One region of the Clostridium sp. JNZ X4-2 genome, then DNA from elsewhere that is predicted to be linked to it. Evidence: predicted binding sites of a transcription regulator. Region 1 holds the regulator's gene; the other holds the start of a gene.
What was found. The regulator Rex, encoded in region 1, represses fermentation and respiration genes when NADH is low (regulators of the CRP and FNR family bind a similar motif). The targets are predictions, from matches to a motif close to ATTGTTAANNNNTTAACAAT.

Region 1 (10,389 bases):
ACTGACAGAGACTTCTTTGATTTTGTCAAAAGTCTCCTGTGATGTAGCCATTCCTTTTGTTATTTCAATTAACTTCATAACAGGTGCCGGATTAAAGAAGTGCATGCCTATAACTTTATCAGGTCTATTTGTGGCAGATGCTATCTCAGTTATAGATAATGAGGAAGTATTAGAAGACAAAATAGTATCTGGTTTACATATTTGATCCAATTCAGCAAAAATCTGCTTCTTTATTTTCATATTCTCAACTGCTGCTTCTACTACCAGATCGCAATCAGCTGCCAATTTAAGGTCAACTGTTCCTTTAATTCTGGCAATTACAGCATCTGCTTCTGCTTCTGTAATTTTACCTTTAGCTATTCTCTTTTGAAATCCTTTTTTTATTCCTGAAAGTCCTCTTTCAACAAATTCATCTTTTATATCCCTCACTATAACCTCTATACCTTTTGATGCAAAAGCTTGAGCTATTCCCGAACCCATTGTCCCAGCACCAAGAACACATACCTTTTTCATTTATATTCCTCCCCTAAGATTTAATAATTCAATATTCTCAACTGTAAAATATATTATTTTATAGCTTTAATTTGAGACACCATCTCAGGTATGATCTTTCTATAATCTCCAACTAAAGCCAGATCTGCCACCTTCATCATAGGTGCACCATCATCTTTATTTATGGCCACAATAAAATCACTGTCCTGCATTCCTGCCAAATGCTGTATAGCTCCAGATATTCCACAGGCTATATATAATTTAGGTCTTACGGTTTTACCTGTTTGTCCTACCTGATATGCCTTGTCAATCCAGCCACTGTCTATTGTTGCACGGGAACCTGCTATTGTTCCGCCCAACAAATCTGCAAGCTCTTTTAGAACTTTAAAACCTTCTTTACTTCCAAGTCCCCTTCCTCCGGATACTATTACATCTGCTTCTCCTATATCCATTACATCCTTAGCAATTTTTATCACTTCATCTACCTTCAGTCTAATATCTGAAGATCTTAAATCAGCTGTGAATTTATTTATATTGGCAGTTCTGTTTTCATCTTTTTTAAGCTTCTCAAAAACTCCTGGTCTTACAGTAGACATTTGAGGCCTGTGTTCAGCACACTCTATAGTAGCCATTAAATTTCCTCCAAATGCCGGCCTTGTCATAAGTAGATTTTTTGACTCTGCATCGATATCAAGCCCTGTACAATCAGCTGTAAGTCCTGTTTTAAGCCTTGCTGCCACTCTTGGTCCCAAATCTCTTCCTATAAATGTTGCTCCTATAAGAAATGCTTCAGGTTTTTTATCATTTATTACATCACAAATTACCTTGGCATAGGCATCTGTGGTATAGTGTTTTAAAAGCGGACTGTCAGCATACACTACTTTATCAGCACCGTAAGCAATTAATTCCTTAGCTATATTATCTATATGACTGCCCAGTAGTACAGCTGTCAATTCCACTCCCAACTTATCTGCTAATTCCCTGCCTTTCCCAAGCAACTCCAGTGCAACTTTTTGCAGGTTTCCGTCCCTTTGTTCTGCAAATACCCATACACCTTTATACTCTGTTATGTTCATTACAAATCCCCCCTAATTAAATTAAATGTTTTTCCTTTAATTTCGAAAGTGCATACGTTACAGCTTCCTTATATGGCTTATTAACTATTTCTCCTTGTCCTTTTGCTTCCTTTGTAGCTGATCTTCTGACTCTCGTTGGAGAACCTGAAAGCCCAAGAAGGGATTTATCTACCTCTATATCATCCGCATGCCATACTTTTACATCCTCTTTGAAAATTTTAAATATATTTTTCATATGCATATATCGGGGCTCATTTAATTCCTTTATGGCTGTGAGAAGTACCGGAGTTTTTACCGTTACTGTTTCATATCCATCCTCCCATGCCTTTTTGATTTTTAACTTGTCGCCTTCAACATCAACTTTTTCTACATAAGTAACTTGTGGTATTTGAAGGAATTCTGCTATTTCAGGCCCTACTTGAGCTGTATCTCCGTCTATTGCCTGCCTGCCTGCAAAAATTATATCATAGTCCAATTTCTTAAGTGCACCTGACAATGCATAGGAAGTAGCACAAGTATCTGCACCTGCAAAAGCTCTATCCGATATGAGTATTGCTTCATCAGCTCCCATAGCCAAGGCTTCTCTCAGTGCTGCTTCTGCCTGTGGAGGTCCCATACTTATTACTGTAACTTTTCCGCCTTCCTTTTCCTTTATAACCAGTGCCTCTTCAAGAGCATTTTTATCATCCGGATTTATTATTGACGGAACACCCTCTCTTATTAATGTTCCAGTTTTAGGATCTATTTTAACTTCATTGGTATCTGGTACCTGTTTTAAACAAACAACTATATTCATTATAAGTGTCCCCCCTATTTAAATATATTTCCTGAAATAACCATCTTTTGAACTTCTGAAGTTCCTTCATATATTTCAGTTATCTTAGCATCTCTCATCATTCTTTCTACGGGATAATCCTTAGTATATCCATATCCGCCAAATAACTGCACTACCTTAGTTGTTACTTCCATGGCTACATTTGCCGCAATTAATTTAGCCCTTGCAGCATCAACTGTATATGGAGCTCCTTTATCTTTATTTAAAGCTGCTTTATACACCAAATATTTTGTAGCTTCTATTTTAGTATCCAAATCCGCTACTGCCCAGCCTAAACCCTGAAATTTAAACAGCTGCCTTCCAAACTGTTTTCTTTCTTTCATATATTCAACGGCCTCATTTAAAGCACCTTCTGCAATACCAAGTGCTTGTGCGGCTATACCAATTCTTCCGCCGTCAAGAGTCTTCATTGCTATTCCGAAACCCTTTCCTTCTTTTCCCACTAAATTTTCCTTTGGAACTATACAATCTTCAAATACCAATTCTGCAGTAGAAGAAGCTCTTATTCCCATTTTATTCTCAATTTTACCTATGGAGAAACCTGGCATTCCCTTTTCCAGAATAAATGCTGATATCCCTCTTGTACCCTTGCTTCTGTCTGTCATGGCAAATACTACAAATATATCCGCAACTCCCCCGTTTGTTATAAATATCTTCTGTCCATTTAAAACATAGTGATCTCCCTGAAGTATAGCCTGACTTTGCTGACCTGAAGCATCAGTACCTGCATTAGGTTCTGTCAATCCAAAAGCGCCTAGTTTTTCTCCCTTTGCCAATGGAATCAAATACTTCCTTTTCTGATCCTCCGTACCAAACTGTTGGATTAATGAAGCACAAAGTGAAGTATGTGCTGATAATATAACTCCAGTAGTGGCACAGGCCTTGGAAAGTTCCTCCACTGCTAATATATAAGACAAGGTATCTCCGCCAGCCCCGCCGTATTCAACTGGAAAAGGTATTCCCATCATGCCATACTTAGCCATCTTATCCACTGTTTCTTGAGGAAATCTTTCGGTTTCATCTATTTCAGCGGCTATTGGACTAACTTCTTTTTCGGTAAATTCTTTTACCATTTGTTTTACAAATTCTTGTTCCCTTGTTAATTCAAAATCCATTTATTTTACCCCCTAAATAGTTTTGAAGCTATAAAATATAGCTTTTGTAAACATTTAAAATAAGATCCCTATAATACAGCCGAGTTATTTATTTTTAAAACACTTTTCCCTCTTTTCTACAAATGCTGTCATTCCCTCTTTTTGATCTTCTGTAGCAAAACATTCTCCAAATACTTCTGATTCATAGGCTATTGCTGTATCCATATCACATTGCATACCTTTATTTATGGCAGCTTTACACATTCTAACAGCTACAGGTGCATTATCAGCTATGCTGTTTGCCAAATTCCTAGCTTCTTCCAGTAATTTTTCCGGTTCAATTACTTTATTTATTAATCCTATTCTAAGAGCTTCTTCAGCTTTTATCATCTTTGCAGTATATATGAGTTCTTTAGCCATGCCAATCCCCACTGTTCTTGCAAGTCTTTGAGTTCCACCAAAACCCGGAGTAATTCCAAGGCCTGCTTCTGGTTGTCCAAATTTAGCTTTGGATGAAGCTATTCTTATATCACAAGCTAATGATAATTCACATCCACCGCCCAGTGCAAAACCATTTACCGCTGCTATAACTGGTTTTTCCAAATTCTCCAGCTTTCTGAAAACTTTATTGCCCAGTATACCAAATTTTCTTCCTTCAACAGAATTAAGATCCTTCATCTCTGTTATATCTGCTCCAGCCACAAAGGATTTCCCTGCTCCCGTAAGTATTACAGCTAATACACTGTCATCCGTCCCAACGTCATCTATGGCATTATCTATTTCTTTTAATGTCTGCGAATTTAAAGCATTAAGTGCCTTAGGTCTATTTATTGTGATTAAAGCCAATTTCCCCTGTTTTTCAAGAATAATATTCCCATATTCCATATTAATCCCCCCAGATTTTAAATATATTTATATTAGAATTAAACAGTTTATTAACAAACTATTGTTAATAATATCACAAGTATATACATAACAATAGGTAAAGTAAAGGAATTACTTTGTCTATTATTATATACCTTAAAATTATACATTTCAATATAAATAAACTTAACTGCCTAATTTAATTATCTAAAATTAAAGCTTTCTATTTTAATTCATTTTTACTCTACATCATTTAAAAGGCAGCTCAATGTCAATAAACTGTCACTTAAATGAACGTTTTCCACTTTCACATCCCCTGGTACAATAAGATCCACCGGAGCAAAATTCCAAATGCCCCTTACTCCGCTTTCCACTAAAATGTCGCAGACTCTTTGAGCATTATTACTTGGTACGCATATTGATGCTATATCTATAACATTTTCTTTTAAATAGTCAGCTAAATAATCTATATCATTTATTTCAATATCTCTAATCCTAATACCTATGAGTTTAGGATTTATATCAAATATAGCTTTTAACTCAAAGCCTAATTTTTCAAATCTGGTATAATTAGCTATGGCCTGACCTATATTTCCTGCTCCTATTATTACCGTCCTATATAATTTTGTAAGCCCAAGTATGTTGCATATCTGACTATACAATTCACTTACATTATATCCATACCCCTGCTGTCCGAAATCTCCAAAACAATTTAAATCCTGCCTAATCTGGGAGGCTGTAAATCCAATTTTTTCACTTAATTCTTTTGAAGATATCCTATCTACGTCATTTCTCATCAAATCGCTTAAATACCTATGGTATTTCGGTAATCTTTTTATAACAGCCATTGATATATTCTTTTTTCTATCCATAAAGCACCTCATATTTATAAAATTTAGTGTATCAACTACTATGTTTATTTATAGCAACTAATCTTATATGATCTAGTTCTATCATTTATACTATTATTTAATTATAACATATGTCAATAGTTTCTTTTTTATTATTTTATTTACTGTCTTCTTATATGCTTATATATTTTTAACAAAATATAATTATAATTTTGTCATAATATAAATAATACTACAAAAAAGTCACCATACATAGTAAAATGTTAATGATTAAGGAAGGTGTTTTACTTATGATAGTTTTAAGTTGCAAAAATATCCATAAAAGCTATGGAATAAAAATTATACTTGAAGATATAACCTTCAATATAAACGAGGGGGAAAGAGTAGGATTGATAGGTCCCAATGGAGCTGGCAAATCTACCTTGTTTGATATTTTAACAAATAAATCAAATTATGATAATGGAGATTTGTATATAGATAAATCTAAGACATTGGGGTATTTAACCCAACATCTCTCTTTAAATTCTTCAAATACAATCTATGATGAAATGTATACTGTATTTCAGGATCTGGTTAATTTGGAAAAGAGGCTAAGCAAACTGGAATCCTTGATGAATGAACCTTATGATCTTCATAATGAAAATTATCACAATAAATTAATTGATGATTATACCACTCTTTCAGAGCTTTATACAAATAGAGGGGGATATACTTACAAAGCAGAAATAAACAAGGTTTTAAAAGGACTGGGTTTTTCTGAAGATGAATACAACAGGCCTATAAATGTAATAAGCGGAGGCAAAAAGACACGTGTGGCCCTTTGCAAACTGCTCTTAACAAGGCCTGATATACTTTTATTAGATGAGCCCACCAATCATTTGGACTTGGATGCCATAGAATGGCTGGAAGACTACTTGAAGGGCTATAAGGGTACTGTTATAATAATATCCCATGACAGATATTTTTTAGATGCCATAACCCATTCCACCATTGAACTCATAAATGGTCATGTAAATCACTATAGCGGCAATTATACCAAATTTTTAGAACTTAAAAAGAAGAATTATGAAATTCAATTAAAAGCATATAACATACAACAGATGGAAATAAAAAAGCAGGAAGAAATTATTCAAAAATACAGATCTTTTAACAGGGAAAAAAGTATAAAAGCAGCGGAAAGCAGAGAAAAGATGTTGAACAAAATAGAAAGAATAGCTCCTCCTGACAAAGATAAGGAAATCAAGAATGTAATATTTGAGGCCCAGTTAAATAGTGGGAATGATGTACTCCATATAGAAGATCTGTGCAAAAGCTTCAATAATGAATTATTGTTTGAAAACTTAAATTTAGAAATAAAAAAGGGTGAAAGGACAGCAATTATTGGTGAAAATGGCTGCGGCAAAACCACACTTTTTAAAATAATTATGGGAAAACTAAAAGAAGACTATGGTATTTGTACATTAGGTAAAAATGTGTCAATAGGCTATTATGATCAGGAACAGTCTGACCTGAATCCTGAAAAAACCATTATAGATGAAGTGTGGGATAAATTTCCTAAATTAACTGCTACAGAAATACGAAATTCATTGGCCAGTTTTCTTTTCACTGGAGATGAAGTGTTTAAAAAAATTTCATCTTTAAGCGGTGGTGAAAAATGCAGAATAAATTTATTAAAACTAATATTATCCAAATCCAACTTTTTACTTTTAGATGAACCTACAAACCATTTGGATATAACTTCCCGGGAAGCTTTAGAAAAAGCCCTGTCAAACTATAACGGTACTTTACTTGTAATTTCTCATGACAGATATTTTTTAAACAAATCTGTAAATAAGATATATGAATTAAGCAAAAATGGCATGAAAGAATACCTGGGTAATTACTCCTATTATGTTGAAAAAAAGACTAATCCATTAAGGTTTGAAATGCAAGAAAAAAATGCCGGAAAAACTAAAACTCAGATACAGCATGAGAAAAAAAAGAAGAGAGACTTGGAAAAAGTCAAGAATGAAGAAAAAGCTAAAACAAAACACATTGAAGAAGAAATATCAAAGTTAGAAGATTCTTTGTTAAGGTTACAGGAAAGTTTATGTCTAGAGGAAGTTTATTCTGATTCTAAAAAAAGCAGTGAAATAAATAAAAAAGTTTTAGATACACAAAATAAAATAGACACTCTATACAGCATGTGGGAAAAGATGCTGTAAATTGTCTTAAGGTTTAAAGTATAAAGCCTATATAGGAAAAATGTCATTTGTTTTTCCTATATAGGCCAATACTATAATAGATCACCCATACAAAATACATTAAATTAAAATAAATATTCAAATCATATCTTAAGCAGTTCCTTTAACTTTCTTACATTATTTCGGCTTATTGGTATTTCGGATTTTTCCTTGTCATCCATAACTAATTTATAAGTTCCATTAAACCAAGAGTACAATTCTTTAATGTTGTCTATATTGACTAAAAAGCTCCTGTGGGATCTAAAAAAGTCTGTTCGTTCTTCTATTTGACCTAGAGTATACCCTACCAAATAACTATTATCTTTAACCTTTACATAAGTTTTATCATCTTTTATATAGCAGTAATAGATATCCTTTACATTTACCAGTATTATCTTTCCCTGCCTTTCACAAGGTATCTTTTTAACCAGTTTTTTTTCTTTATCCATTTTATCTATTATTTCAATTAGAATATCCTTAGGTATCTTTTCATTTCCTTCACTTTTCTCCCTGCATTTACGTATAAGCCTGTTTATGGTAATCTCTATTCTATTCTCATCAAAGGGCTTAAGTAAATAATCCAAAGCATATAATTCAAATGCCTCTACCGCATGTTCCTCATATGCAGTGACAAATATTATATTAATATCCCTGTCAAACTTTCTAATATCTTTTGCCACCTCAATTCCATTTTCCACTGGCATATTTATGTCTAGAAACACAGCATCAGGTTTCTTTGCTTTTACAAGTTTCATACCGCTTTCACCATCATATGCAATTCCCTCCACAGATATATTTTCATATTGTGATATTATATAATTCAGCTCTTCAGCAGCAGGTCTCTCATCTTCCACGATAATACATTTTAATTTATCCATTTATTGACGAAACCTCCCTCATTGATATTAAAAAACTAACTTTGGTACCATTATTTACAGAAGTTTTTATATCCAGCCCATGATCCTCTCCATATAATAATTTCAATCTCTCGTTTACATTTTTCAATCCTATTCCCGGCCATTCAGTCAGAACTTCATTTAATTTCTCTTCATTCATACCCACTCCTGTATCAGTTATGGAAAAATGTATTTGATTATTTTCGAAAAATGCTTTAAGATATACTTTCCCTCCTTCTGGTTTGGGCAATATACCATGCTTTATAGCATTTTCTACAATTGGCTGAAGTACAAATACCGGCACTTTCTTATCCATCATTTCATCCGGTATGTCAATAATTAAATGCAGTCTGTTGCCAAATCTGGCCGTCTCAATAGAAAGATAGGATTGGATAAATTCTATCTCATCTTTCAAATACACAAAATCCTCCTGTCTTTTTAAAGTTTGCCTGAAATAATTAGACAAGTCTATAATAAGTTCCCTGGCTTTTAAAGGATTCGTCCTGCAGAAGGAGGATATGGTATTCAGCGCATTAAATAAAAAGTGAGGTTCTATCTGAGCTCTTAAAGCCCTGAATTCCGCTGTGGATGCCTCTTTTGCCAATTTATTTAACTTATATAATTCTATTTGATTGGATAAGAGATCACTGAGTTCCTTGCCAAACTGTACAAAATAAGGATTGATATTTTTTTTTGATTTCACCCCTAATCCCAGCACTCCTTCAAAACCCGAGTTCTGTATTTTAAAAGGAGCACATACAAAAAACATGGGGTTACCCTTATTTCCCATCTCAATAATTTTATAGCCGGGCTCTTTGCTGTATTTTTCTATTCTTTGTTTTAGTTCATCTTTATGTATGCTAATTCCAGAGTAAGCCAGGAATCCATTTTTATCCCCTATAACTATTCCATCTGCATTAGTCATCTCATATATTATTTCAGAAACATTTTTTGCTGTTTCTTCATCAAGTCCTCTTCTCATGTAATTTACAGTTTTCTTTGCAATATTCAGTGCTCTTTGTGCTTCTATGGCTCCAATTCTATTATATTCCTCCTTGGCACTTTTTATTATATTTATAAAAATCACCGTACCCAGAGAGTTTATTAAAATCATAGGCACTGCTATAATTTCCACTAACTTAAGAGCTGAACTAAATGGTCTCGAAATAATTAAAATTATAATCATCTGACAGCATTCTGCAATTACTGCTCCAAGAAATGCCCTTTTTAAATTAAAACTTTCATCTTTCGAGTATCTTTTTATAAGTCCTCCAATCAGCCCCTCTATCAAAGTAGCAATACCACATGCAAGTGCTGTAAATCCCCCTAAAAAATACCTGTGAGTTCCAGCTATGATTCCAACTATTACTCCAAATACAGGTCCTCCTATATAGCCTCCGACTATAGCCGCTATAGGTCTGGTGTTGGCTATGGCATCATGCAATCCAATATACCCTGCCTGCATAGAACCTATTGGTTTAATATTGCTTATTGCATAAGGCTCTACATTCACTCCGGTATAGTTGCCTATAATACCCAGCAGACTAAAAAATACTATAAGTGCAATTTTATCTATAAACTTTAAATCATCCTTAATTAAATTTTTTAAAACATGAGATTGATTGTATATATATGCGGATAAAGCTATAAGTGCCATGCTCTCAAGCAATTGAATATATATCAAAATTTATCACCCCTAAAAACTATACTACATATATCATTCTATCGAAAAACATCTATAATTTCCATAAAAATTTTAGTATTAAGTAAATCCTATGATTTCTATATATAATTATATAACAAAATCAGACATATGGATAATTAAAATGTCACTGAGACTTGTATTTTGACTTCTTATTGTAGTTTTTTATCATTTCAGAGTATTTAGATAGAAAAATTATTAAATTCATATTATCATTAAGTATGTAAACCATTAAACATTAATTACTGCATTACTTGCTAAATTTTAGAGGAGGTCTTTTTATGAATTCAATAGTACTTGTAATTATAGGTGCTCTTGTACTGGTTTTAGGCTATAGGTTTTATGGCTCCTGGATTG
Region 2 (10,389 bases), 650 kb from region 1:
TGGCAGCTTTTCCATAATAGCTATGGAGATAAATGCACAAAGGTCTTATTTGCTGTTGATTATGGTTATGATTATTTTAGTGCTGATAGCCTGGAAAGCTGGATTTTTTAAACATAAAGAGTGAAATGGAGGATTTTATATGAAGAAAATCAAAAGTATTACAATATTTGGTACAAGGCCTGAAGCAATAAAGATGGCTCCCTTAATTAAGGAATTTGAAAAGATAGAAAAGATAGAAAATAAGGTTTGTGTCACGGCTCAGCACAGGCAAATGCTTGATCAAGTTTTGGAGCTTTTTAAAATTCAGCCGGATTTTGATTTGAATATAATGAAAAACAAGCAGACTTTAACGGGAATAACCACTAGGGTTCTCCAAGGACTTGAAAATATATTTGAAGAAGAAAAGCCGGATTTAGTTATTGTACATGGAGATACAACTACTACTTTTGCAGGAGCTCTGGCGGCCTTCTATAAAAAAATAACAGTAGGTCATGTAGAGGCAGGTCTTAGAACTTATGATAAATACTTTCCTTTCCCTGAAGAAATGAACAGAAAACTTACTGGAGCTATAGCTGACTTGCACTTTGCACCAACTTCAGGTTCTAAAAATAACCTCCTCAGAGAGGGAGTCCTTGAAAATAAAATATTTGTTACAGGAAACACGGTTATAGATGCCATGAATTTTACCGTAGAAAATGGTTATGTATTTAACAATAGTGAACTAAATCAGATAGATTATAATAACAAGAAAGTTATAATGGTAACTGCCCATAGAAGAGAAAATTGGGGAAAGGGAATTCAAAACATTTGTAATGCTCTTAAAAAGATTGCAAGGGATAATGAGGAAGTAGAAGTTATTTATCTTGTACACTTGAACCCTATAGTAAAAGACATGGTATATAAAATATTGGGCGAAGTTCCAAGAATACATTTGCTGCCTCCTCTTGATACCAAGGAAACCCACAATTTGATGAATAAATGTTATATGGTAATGACCGATTCAGGAGGACTTCAAGAAGAAGCACCTCATCTTGGAAAACCTGTATTGGTACTGAGAAATGTGACTGAAAGACCGGAAGCTGTAGAAGCAGGGACGGTAAAATTGGTTGGCACTGATGAGAGTGATATAGTTAAACTTGCAAATGAACTTATATTGAATTCAAATGAATATAATATAATGAGTAGAGCCATAAATCCTTATGGAGACGGCAAGGCATCTAAAAGGATAACAGCAGCTATTTTGCAGTATTTTCATATACAGAATAATGAGTATAAAGAGTTTGAGTAAAATTTCTTTATGTGGAATTGAAAATTAGCTAGAAATTCAGCACTGATTTATATTGAAAACTTTGTGTTTTTTTTAACAAAAAATATTGATAAAAATTTAATTAACTAGTATAATAAAAAGGATGACAGAAAACTTTGTAAATTAAAAAATAGATAATTTAATTAAGGAGGATTAGTTATGAGGGATGTAGTTATTGTAAGTGCTGCAAGAACTGCTATAGGAAAATTTGGGGGAGCGTTAAAAAATGTTTCTGCGGTGGATTTAGGTGCTGCAGTTATAAAAGAAGCAGTGAAAAGATCAAATATTAAACCAGAGCTCATAGACGAGGTTATAATGGGAAATGTGATACAGGCAGGTCTTGGGCAAAGTCCAGCAAGACAAGCTGCTGTAAAAGCAGGTATTCCTGTGGAGATTCCAGCATTTACCTTGAATAAAGTCTGTGGTTCAGGGCTTAGGGCAGTTAGCCTGGCAGCTCAAATTATAAAATCCGGGGATGAAGATATAATTGTAGCTGGAGGAATGGAGAATATGTCTGCTGCTCCGTATTTGCTTCCAAATGCCAGATGGGGACAGAGAATGGGAGACGGAAAATTGGTGGATTCCATGATAAAGGATAGTTTGTGGGAAGCCTTTAATAATTATCATATGGGAATTACGGCTGAAAATATAGCAGAAAAATGGAACTTAACCAGAGAAATGCAGGATGAATTTGCGGCATCATCTCAACAAAAAGCAGAAGCAGCTATAAAGGGTGGAAAATTTAAAGATGAAATAGTGCCAATTGTTATAAAAGACAGGAAGAAGGGAGAAATAGTTTTTGATACAGATGAATTTCCTAGATTTGGCACAACTGCTCAGTCCTTATCAAAGTTAAAACCGGCATTTAAAAAGGATGGAACTGTTACAGCTGGAAATGCTTCAGGAATAAATGATGCAGCAGCGGCATTGATTGTAATGAGTGCAGATAAGGCAAAGGAAATGGGAATAGAACCACTTGCAAAAATTGTTTCCTATGGTACTAGAGGATTGGACCCTAAGATAATGGGATATGGGCCATTTTATGCAACTAAATTGGCATTGGAAAAAGCTAAGTTAAAGGTTGAAGACTTGGATTTAATAGAAGCAAATGAAGCATTTGCAGCTCAAAGTTTAGCTGTAGCTAAAGATTTAAAATTTGATATGAGCAAAGTAAATGTAAACGGTGGAGCACTGGCTCTTGGACATCCAGTTGGATGCTCAGGTGCAAGAATACTTACTACACTGCTTTATGAAATGAGAAGAAGAGATGTTAAAAAGGGTCTTGCTACATTATGCATAGGTGGTGGAATGGGAACTGCCATAATAGTGGAGAGATAAATAGAATTGTATGTTTTTAAAGAGAGGGGGATGGAAACGTTGCCCTCTTTTTTGAAATGATTTAAGAATTATTAGTTTATTGAAATAAATTGTGATATAATAGCCTTATAAATTTTATTTTTAAATTAATTAAAAGCTATTTAATTAGCAGATAAGTATTTAAAAATTATAAAAAATCACGGAATATAGATTATATAAATGCGAATAAGGATTTTATTTATCTTTATTTGAGATGTATAATTATCATATTGTGCTGGAGGAAAAGAAATGAGTAAGGATCTTACATATATGCTAAAAAAGATTGCTTTTTTCGACATAATAATATTATTTATATCCACCGGCATAGGAATTAATTTTAGATTTAGGAATTATTTGATTTTTGCCATTTTAGGGTTTGGAATTGCATTTTTAAATGTTGTTATAAATGTAGTGTCCACAGAAATTGCACTTTTGAAATTTAAAAGTTCCTATAAGTCAATTTCTATTATATGTTTTATGTTTAGGATAGCTGCAGTATGTATTATTGCACTAATCCTCTTTAAATATAATAAAAATAGCATATTTGCTTACATGTTAGGTTATAGTTTACATTTTATATCTCTAATCCTATATGGATTGGATTTAAAAGATGGCTAGAAATGATCTTATAGAAAGGAAGTGATAAGTTGGAAAAATTAGCACCGCTATTTTCTATACCATTGTTTGGGTACAAGTTTGATGTTCCGTCCAGTATATTATATCAATGGATAATAATGGGTATAATAACCATACTAGCAATTTTAGTTACTAGAAATTTAAATAAGGTTCCCGATAAAAAACAAACAATAGTGGAATTGTTGGTACAGACAGTTAATTCTTTGGTAAAGGAAAACATGGGGGAGTCTTATAAAAATTATGTACCGTACATAGGAACTCTGGCAATTTTTCTTTTATCTATGAATCTAATAGGACTTATTGGACTCAAACCACCTACATTAGATATTAGTGTAGTAGCAGGATTGGCATTAATAACCTTTGTTGTTGTTCAAGCTAATGCTATAAAAAGGATAGGATTAGGGCATTATTTTTCAGCTTACTTTTCACCGTATGCACCAATGTTGCCTTTAAATCTTTTGGAAAGAATTATGCTACCTGTATCTTTGACTCTAAGGCTATTTGGTAATATTACAGCAGCTGTGGTTATTGTAGATTTAATTTATGAAAAATTAGGTAATCTAACTTGGGTAGCTCAACTTGCTATACCTATTCCATTTCATGCATATTTTGATGTTTTTGATGGGGTAATTCAAATGGTAATTTTTATGATGCTTACAATGATTAATATTAAAATTATTGGAGAGCATTAGTCCTATGTAATTTTATTTATATAGGAAAAATTAAATTAATTAATAAATTCAAGGAGGAACAAACAAACATGATTGATGGGAATTCATTTATATCAGCAATGGCAGCAATAGGTGCAGGTCTGGCAGCAGTAGGATGTCTTGGTGGAGGAATTGGAACTGGTAATGCAGCAGGAAAAGCTGTTGAGGGAGTTTCAAGACAGCCAGAAGCAAGTGGTAAGATAATAAGTACAATGGTTGTCGGTGCAGCATTTTCAGAGGCAACTTCTATTTATGCACTGTTAGTTGCCCTTCTGTTGGTATTTAAAATGTAAAATATCGCATTTTTATTATTACGTGCCTGAAGGGAGGCTTTTATAGTAGTATGGAGTTTTATTTATCTAGAATTATAGCTACTATTATAAATTTTGCAGTATTTCTTCTTCTTTTAAAACATTTTTTATTTGACAGGGTAAACAGGACCATTGACAATAGACAAAATGAAATTGTAGATAAGATAAATATTACTGAAGAAGATATGAGAAAGGCTCAAAATTTAAAAGTAGAAAATGAAAAACAGTTAAGTGAAACAAGGAAAAAGGGTAAAAGTATAATAGAAGAATACAAAGTAAAAGCCGATAAAGTTTCCTCAAATATTGTGGAAGATGCACAAAATGAGGCACAGCTTATACTAAATAGGGCAAAGACTGAGGCTGAAAGAGAAAAGGAAAAAGCACAGGATGATATAAAAAATCAGGTGGTTGATCTTGCTCTTCTGGTATCTCAAAAAGCTTTGGAAGGTTCTATTGATGAAAAACAGCACAGGAAACTTATTGAGGATTTTATAGCTAAGGTAGGTATCTAAAACTATGTATGAATATTTAGATAAAAGATACGCTCTTGCACTTTATGAAATAGCAGAGGGAAAGGGAAAAGTAAAAGAATATCTGGAAGAATTACAGCAGGTTGTAGATATTATTGATAAAGATACCAAATTTTTAGAAATTATACGGCATCCTGAAGTTAGTACATTTGAAAAGAAAAGGATGTTTATGGAAATATTTAAAAACAGGGTAAGTGAAGACATACTTTCATTTCTGCTGGTTCTTATAGAAAAAGGAAGAATCAGTCAGCTGGATGGAAAGCTTAAAGAGATGAAAAATATATATCTTGAAAAGCATGATACTGTTGTTGCAAAAGTAAAAACAGTTATTCCACTGGAGGATAATGAGAGAAAAGATCTTACACAGAAATTGGAAAAAAAGTTTAATAAAAAGGTTTTGATTGAAGAAGAGATAGATCCAAGTATAATAGGTGGAGTTTATGTGGATGTGGACAATGAAGTCATTGACGGCACTGTAAAATCAAAACTTTCTGAAATGAAAAAAATAATGCTTAAGGGAGAACAGAGGTGAGCCTATGAACGTAAAACCTGAAGAGATAACTTCAATCATAAAAGATGAAATACAAAAATATGAAAAGAAAATAGAGACGGTTGATTCAGGTACAATAATTCAAATTGGTGATGGTATTGCCAGGGTTTATGGTCTTAATCAGTGCATGTCTGGAGAGCTTTTAGAGTTTCCAAAGGATGTTTATGGTATGGCTTTAAATCTTGAACAAGACAATGTAGGTTGTGTTCTTTTAGGCTCTGAAGAGGGAATAAAAGAAGGAGATACAGTTAAAAGAACTGGCAGAGTTGTAGAGGTGCCTGTGGGTGAAGAGCTTACGGGCAGGGTGGTAAACTCCCTTGGTCAGCCTATTGACGGAAAAGGTCCCGTTAAAACAGATGAGACCAGACCTGTAGATTTGGTGGCACCAGGAGTTATAACCAGGCAATCTGTTAAAGAACCACTTCAGACTGGAATAAAGGCAATAGATTCCATAATACCAATTGGAAAAGGACAGAGAGAATTAATAATAGGAGACAGGCAAACAGGAAAAACTGCAATTGCCATGGATACTATAATAAACCAAAAGGGAAAAGATGTAATATGTATTTATGTGGCTATAGGACAAAAACAATCTACAGTAGCTCATATAGTGAATGATTTAGTGGAAACTAGTGCCATGGATTATACCATAGTTGTATCTGCATCTGCGGCGGAATCGGCACCGCTTCAATATATAGCTCCTTATGCAGGATGCTCTATGGGTGAGTATTTTATGAATAAGGGAAAAGATGTACTTATAATATATGATGATTTGTCTAAACATGCTGTTGCTTATAGAGAAATGTCATTATTACTCCGTAGACCGCCAGGAAGGGAAGCTTATCCTGGAGACGTATTTTATTTGCATTCGAGATTACTTGAAAGGGCCGCAAAACTTTCTGATAAATTAGGGGGAGGTTCGCTTACTGCCCTTCCTATAATAGAAACTATGGCAGGGGATGTTACTGCATATATACCAACCAATGTTATTTCAATAACAGATGGCCAGATATTTCTTGAATCAGAGCTTTTTTATGCAGGACAGAGACCGGCAATAAATGCAGGAATATCCGTATCCAGAGTTGGTGGTAATGCACAGATTAAAGCTATGAAACAGGTTGCAGGAACACTTAGAATAGATTTAGCCCAATACAGGGAGCTTGCTTCATTTGCTCAATTCGGATCTGATTTGGATAAAGAATCAAAGAGAAGACTTGAAAAGGGTAAAAGATTGACGGAAATATTAAAACAGCCGCAGTATAAGCCAATGCCTGTAGAAAAACAGGTAATGATATTATTTTCTGCTTCCAGAAATTATATAATGGATATACCTGTCGAAAAAATCTCTCAATTTGAAGAAGAGTTTCTTGACTATATGGATACTCACCATAGTGAAATTGGGAAGGAAATTCTTGAAAAGAAAATTTTATCAGATGAATTGAGTGATAAACTTCATGACGCTATAGAAGAATTTAAAAAAATATTTTTAGCAGAGTAATAATTTTCTCTGCGGGAGGTGAAGTATGGCAGGGGCAGGACTTGTTACAATTAAAAGAAGAATTAAATCAATAACCAGTACCCAAAAGATAACAAAGGCCATGGGACTTATTGCCACCTCTAAACTTAGAAAGGTTAGAAGAAAACTTGAGGTAAATAATAAATATTGTGAACTCTTTAGTTCTATTGTAAATGAATTTGTTTTAGAAGCTGAAGTAAATAATATTTATATAAGTGGTAATAGATCCAAAAACAAACTCTACATAACTTTAAATTCAGATACAGGGCTGTGTGGAGGATTTAATGCCAATGTGGTTAATGAAGCAGATGCCATAATGTCAAAAGACAGGGAAAAATGTCTTTTAATAGCCATAGGCCAAAAAGGCAGAATGTATTTTAAAAGACTTAATTACAGTACAGAGGCAGAATATGTGGATATTCCAGACGTTCCTACAATAAAAGAGGCAGATACCATAGTGTATAAAGCACTGGATCTTTACAGAAGCGGTAAGGTTGGAGAAGTCAACATAGTATATACCAGGTTCATTTCCACAGTGAGACAAAATGTAATTGTTGAGAAATTACTCCCATTGGAGAGCAATAAAGTTGAAAAAAGAAATTTTCTTGTAAAATTCGAACCATCTGCAGATGAGATGATAGATGACGTGGTGGCTTTGCATTTAAAGCAGAAGATACTTAATTGTATGGTAAATTCAAAAGTCAGTGAACAAGCTTCTAGGATGACAGCAATGGATGGAGCTACTAAAAATGCAAATGATCTGTTGAGTAATTTGAATCTTAAATACAATAGGGCAAGGCAAACTGCCATAACGCAGGAAATAACTGAAATAGTTGGAGGGGCGGAAGCTCTGAAGTAAGGAGGGACGTTGATGCCAAATATAGGCAAAGTTGTTCAGGTCATAGGACCTGTAGTAGATATAAAATTTAATACAGAAAGCCTCCCTAATATATACAATGCCATAGACATACAGTCAGGAGATAAAAAAATTATTACGGAAGTTGCCCAGCACCTGGGAGACGATATAGTAAGAACTATATCTATGGAAAGTACAGATGGACTTGTTAGAGGAATGGATGCCACGGATACGGGTTCACCTATATCCATACCTGTAGGGCAGCCAGTTTTAGGAAGACTTTTTAATATGTTAGGCCAGCCTATTGATGAAAATGGAGAAGTAAAAGCAGATAAGTATTATCCTATTCACAGGCAGGCTCCAAGTTTTGAAGATCAATCAGTTAAACCTGAGATGTTTGAAACTGGTATTAAGGTTATAGATCTTATTGCACCATATCAGAGAGGTGGAAAGATAGGACTATTTGGCGGAGCTGGTGTTGGTAAGACAGTTATCATTCAGGAGCTTATAAATAATATAGCTAAAGAGCATGGTGGATTGTCTGTTTTTACAGGTGTTGGAGAGAGAACAAGAGAGGGAAATGATCTATATTATGAAATGCAGGAATCTGGAGTTATAAAAAAGACTGCATTGGTATTTGGTCAAATGAATGAACCGCCTGGTGCAAGAATGAGAGTTGCACTTACAGGGCTTACCATGGCAGAGTATTTTAGGGATCAGGGTCAGGATGTGCTTTTATTTATAGACAATATATTTAGATTCACACAGGCAGGTTCGGAAGTTTCCGCATTGCTTGGAAGAATACCTAGTGCTGTTGGATATCAGCCCACACTTGCCACAGAGATGGGTGCTCTTCAGGAAAGGATAACATCTACAAAACAGGGGTCAATTACATCTGTTCAGGCTGTATATGTTCCAGCAGATGATTTAACTGATCCTGCGCCTGCAACCACATTTACCCACCTTGATGCTACTACGGTGCTTTCAAGATCCATATCGGAACTTGGAATTTACCCGGCAGTTGATCCGCTGGCATCTACATCCAGGATTCTGGATCCTAGAATTGTGGGGGAAGAGCATTATAAGACAGCTTCACAGGTTAAAAATATACTTGAAAGATACAGTGAACTTCAGGATATCATAGCCATACTTGGTGTAGATGAGTTATCAGAAGAAGATAGATTGGTAGTTATAAGAGCTAGAAGAATACAGAGATTTTTATCCCAGCCATTTACTGTTGCAGAACAATTTACAGGCTATAAGGGAGAATATGTGCCTATAAAGGAAACTATAAGAGGATTTAAGGAAATACTTGAAGGTAAATATGATGATTTGCCGGAGGCAGCTTTCCTATTTAAAGGAACTATTGACTCAGTTATTGAAGCCGCTAAAAATATGGCACAGGATTAAGAGGAGATTAATATGTCAGAAGTGTTAAAATTAACTATTCTTACTCCCGACAGGGAATTTTACGTGGGAGAAGCGGTAGAAGTGATAACGGAAAGTACTTTAGGGGGCATAACAATTCTTCCGGATCATATGCCTTTGATAACTACTTTAAAACCTGCTGATACAGTAATTGTTCAAAAAGATAATAAAAAGCTAAAAGCATTTACATCTGTTGGAATATTGGAAGTAAAAGCAAATGAATTAAGGATTTTATGCGATGTTTGTGAATGGCCGGAGGAAATAGACATAAAAAGGGCAGAAGAAGCTAAAAACAGGGCTGAGAAGAGACTGTCCAGCAATAAAGATGGAATTGATGTACAAAGAGCAGAACTGGCATTGGCTAGAGCATTGGCCAGAATTAACCTGAAACAATAGAATTTGAAATAATTTAGTAAAACATAAAAAAGCACTGTCAAAATCATTGGATAAATGAAATTTGACAGTGCTTTTTTATGCGAAAATGTGCACCTTTTATTGCATAAATTTATATATTATTATAAAGTCCTCCCTACGGAATTTTTATTTTTTTGAATATTAATATAAAAGTTGTCCATAATGTTTAAAGAATAAAAAGAAGAGGGGGAGGCTCTGAGATACATTTTTACAGAGCTGGTTAATATGAAAAATATAAAAATATTGTTCTGCTTATTATTATGTGTATTTTCTTTCCAGTATTATGTGAAAGCTTATGGAAGTACCATAAATGACTTGAGTTTCCAAAGAGAAACCATTTCAGATGAAAGAAAAATGGACTTATTTAAATATATACTGGATGATACTGATAGTACTGCTGAGGAATGTGGTGTAATGGCAATTTTTAATACTGGCGAATCAGGGCAGAAAGTTGTAGATAATATATTTAACAAATTACTTAAATACAAGAAATTAAATAAAGATATATTAAAGAATAATGATGTTTATTCCATAGAATTTGATGATAATTCTATAAGCGGCTACATAGAAAGCATTAAATATGAAAATTATAATATTATAACTGTTAATATTGTAGAAAAACATAGTGATTATAAATTACCTTATTTAAAAAATATGATGGAAGAGTGCCTGTCTAATATAGGAGAAAAGTACAAATGCTATCAATATGTAAAGGCTAAAACACAAAGGGGAAATGTTGCGACTGTAAATAAAAAATTAGAAAATATCTTGAAAAA

Region 2: ACYUJ6_RS15710 (acetyl-CoA C-acetyltransferase) is a predicted target of Rex. The motif match lies at 1,349-1,368, and genes of this name have one in related genera.

The regions. Positions count from the first base shown of each region.
Region 1 is NZ_CM142685.1:344,464-354,852, reverse strand. It holds gene ACYUJ6_RS01805 (3-hydroxybutyryl-CoA dehydrogenase) at 1-513, opposite strand, end outside; gene ACYUJ6_RS01800 (electron transfer flavoprotein subunit alpha/FixB family protein) at 567-1,568, opposite strand; gene ACYUJ6_RS01795 (electron transfer flavoprotein subunit beta) at 1,585-2,364, opposite strand; gene ACYUJ6_RS01790 (acyl-CoA dehydrogenase) at 2,379-3,518, opposite strand; gene ACYUJ6_RS01785 (short-chain-enoyl-CoA hydratase) at 3,603-4,382, opposite strand; gene ACYUJ6_RS01780 (redox-sensing transcriptional repressor Rex) at 4,601-5,233, opposite strand; gene abc-f (ribosomal protection-like ABC-F family protein) at 5,503-7,416, shown strand; gene ACYUJ6_RS01770 (LytR/AlgR family response regulator transcription factor) at 7,539-8,312, opposite strand; gene ACYUJ6_RS01765 (LytS/YhcK type 5TM receptor domain-containing protein) at 8,305-10,014, opposite strand; gene ACYUJ6_RS01760 (carbon starvation CstA family protein) at 10,314-10,389, shown strand, end outside.
Region 2 is NZ_CM142685.1:3,253,921-3,264,309, reverse strand. It holds gene ACYUJ6_RS15720 (MraY family glycosyltransferase) at 1-124, shown strand, start outside; gene wecB (non-hydrolyzing UDP-N-acetylglucosamine 2-epimerase) at 140-1,288, shown strand; gene ACYUJ6_RS15710 (acetyl-CoA C-acetyltransferase) at 1,466-2,644, shown strand; gene ACYUJ6_RS15705 (hypothetical protein) at 2,912-3,280, shown strand; gene ACYUJ6_RS15700 (F0F1 ATP synthase subunit A) at 3,310-3,990, shown strand; gene atpE (ATP synthase F0 subunit C) at 4,059-4,301, shown strand; gene ACYUJ6_RS15690 (F0F1 ATP synthase subunit B) at 4,352-4,831, shown strand; gene ACYUJ6_RS15685 (F0F1 ATP synthase subunit delta) at 4,836-5,381, shown strand; gene atpA (F0F1 ATP synthase subunit alpha) at 5,386-6,897, shown strand; gene atpG (ATP synthase F1 subunit gamma) at 6,923-7,774, shown strand; gene atpD (F0F1 ATP synthase subunit beta) at 7,787-9,181, shown strand; gene ACYUJ6_RS15665 (F0F1 ATP synthase subunit epsilon) at 9,194-9,595, shown strand; gene ACYUJ6_RS15660 (hypothetical protein) at 9,839-10,389, shown strand, end outside.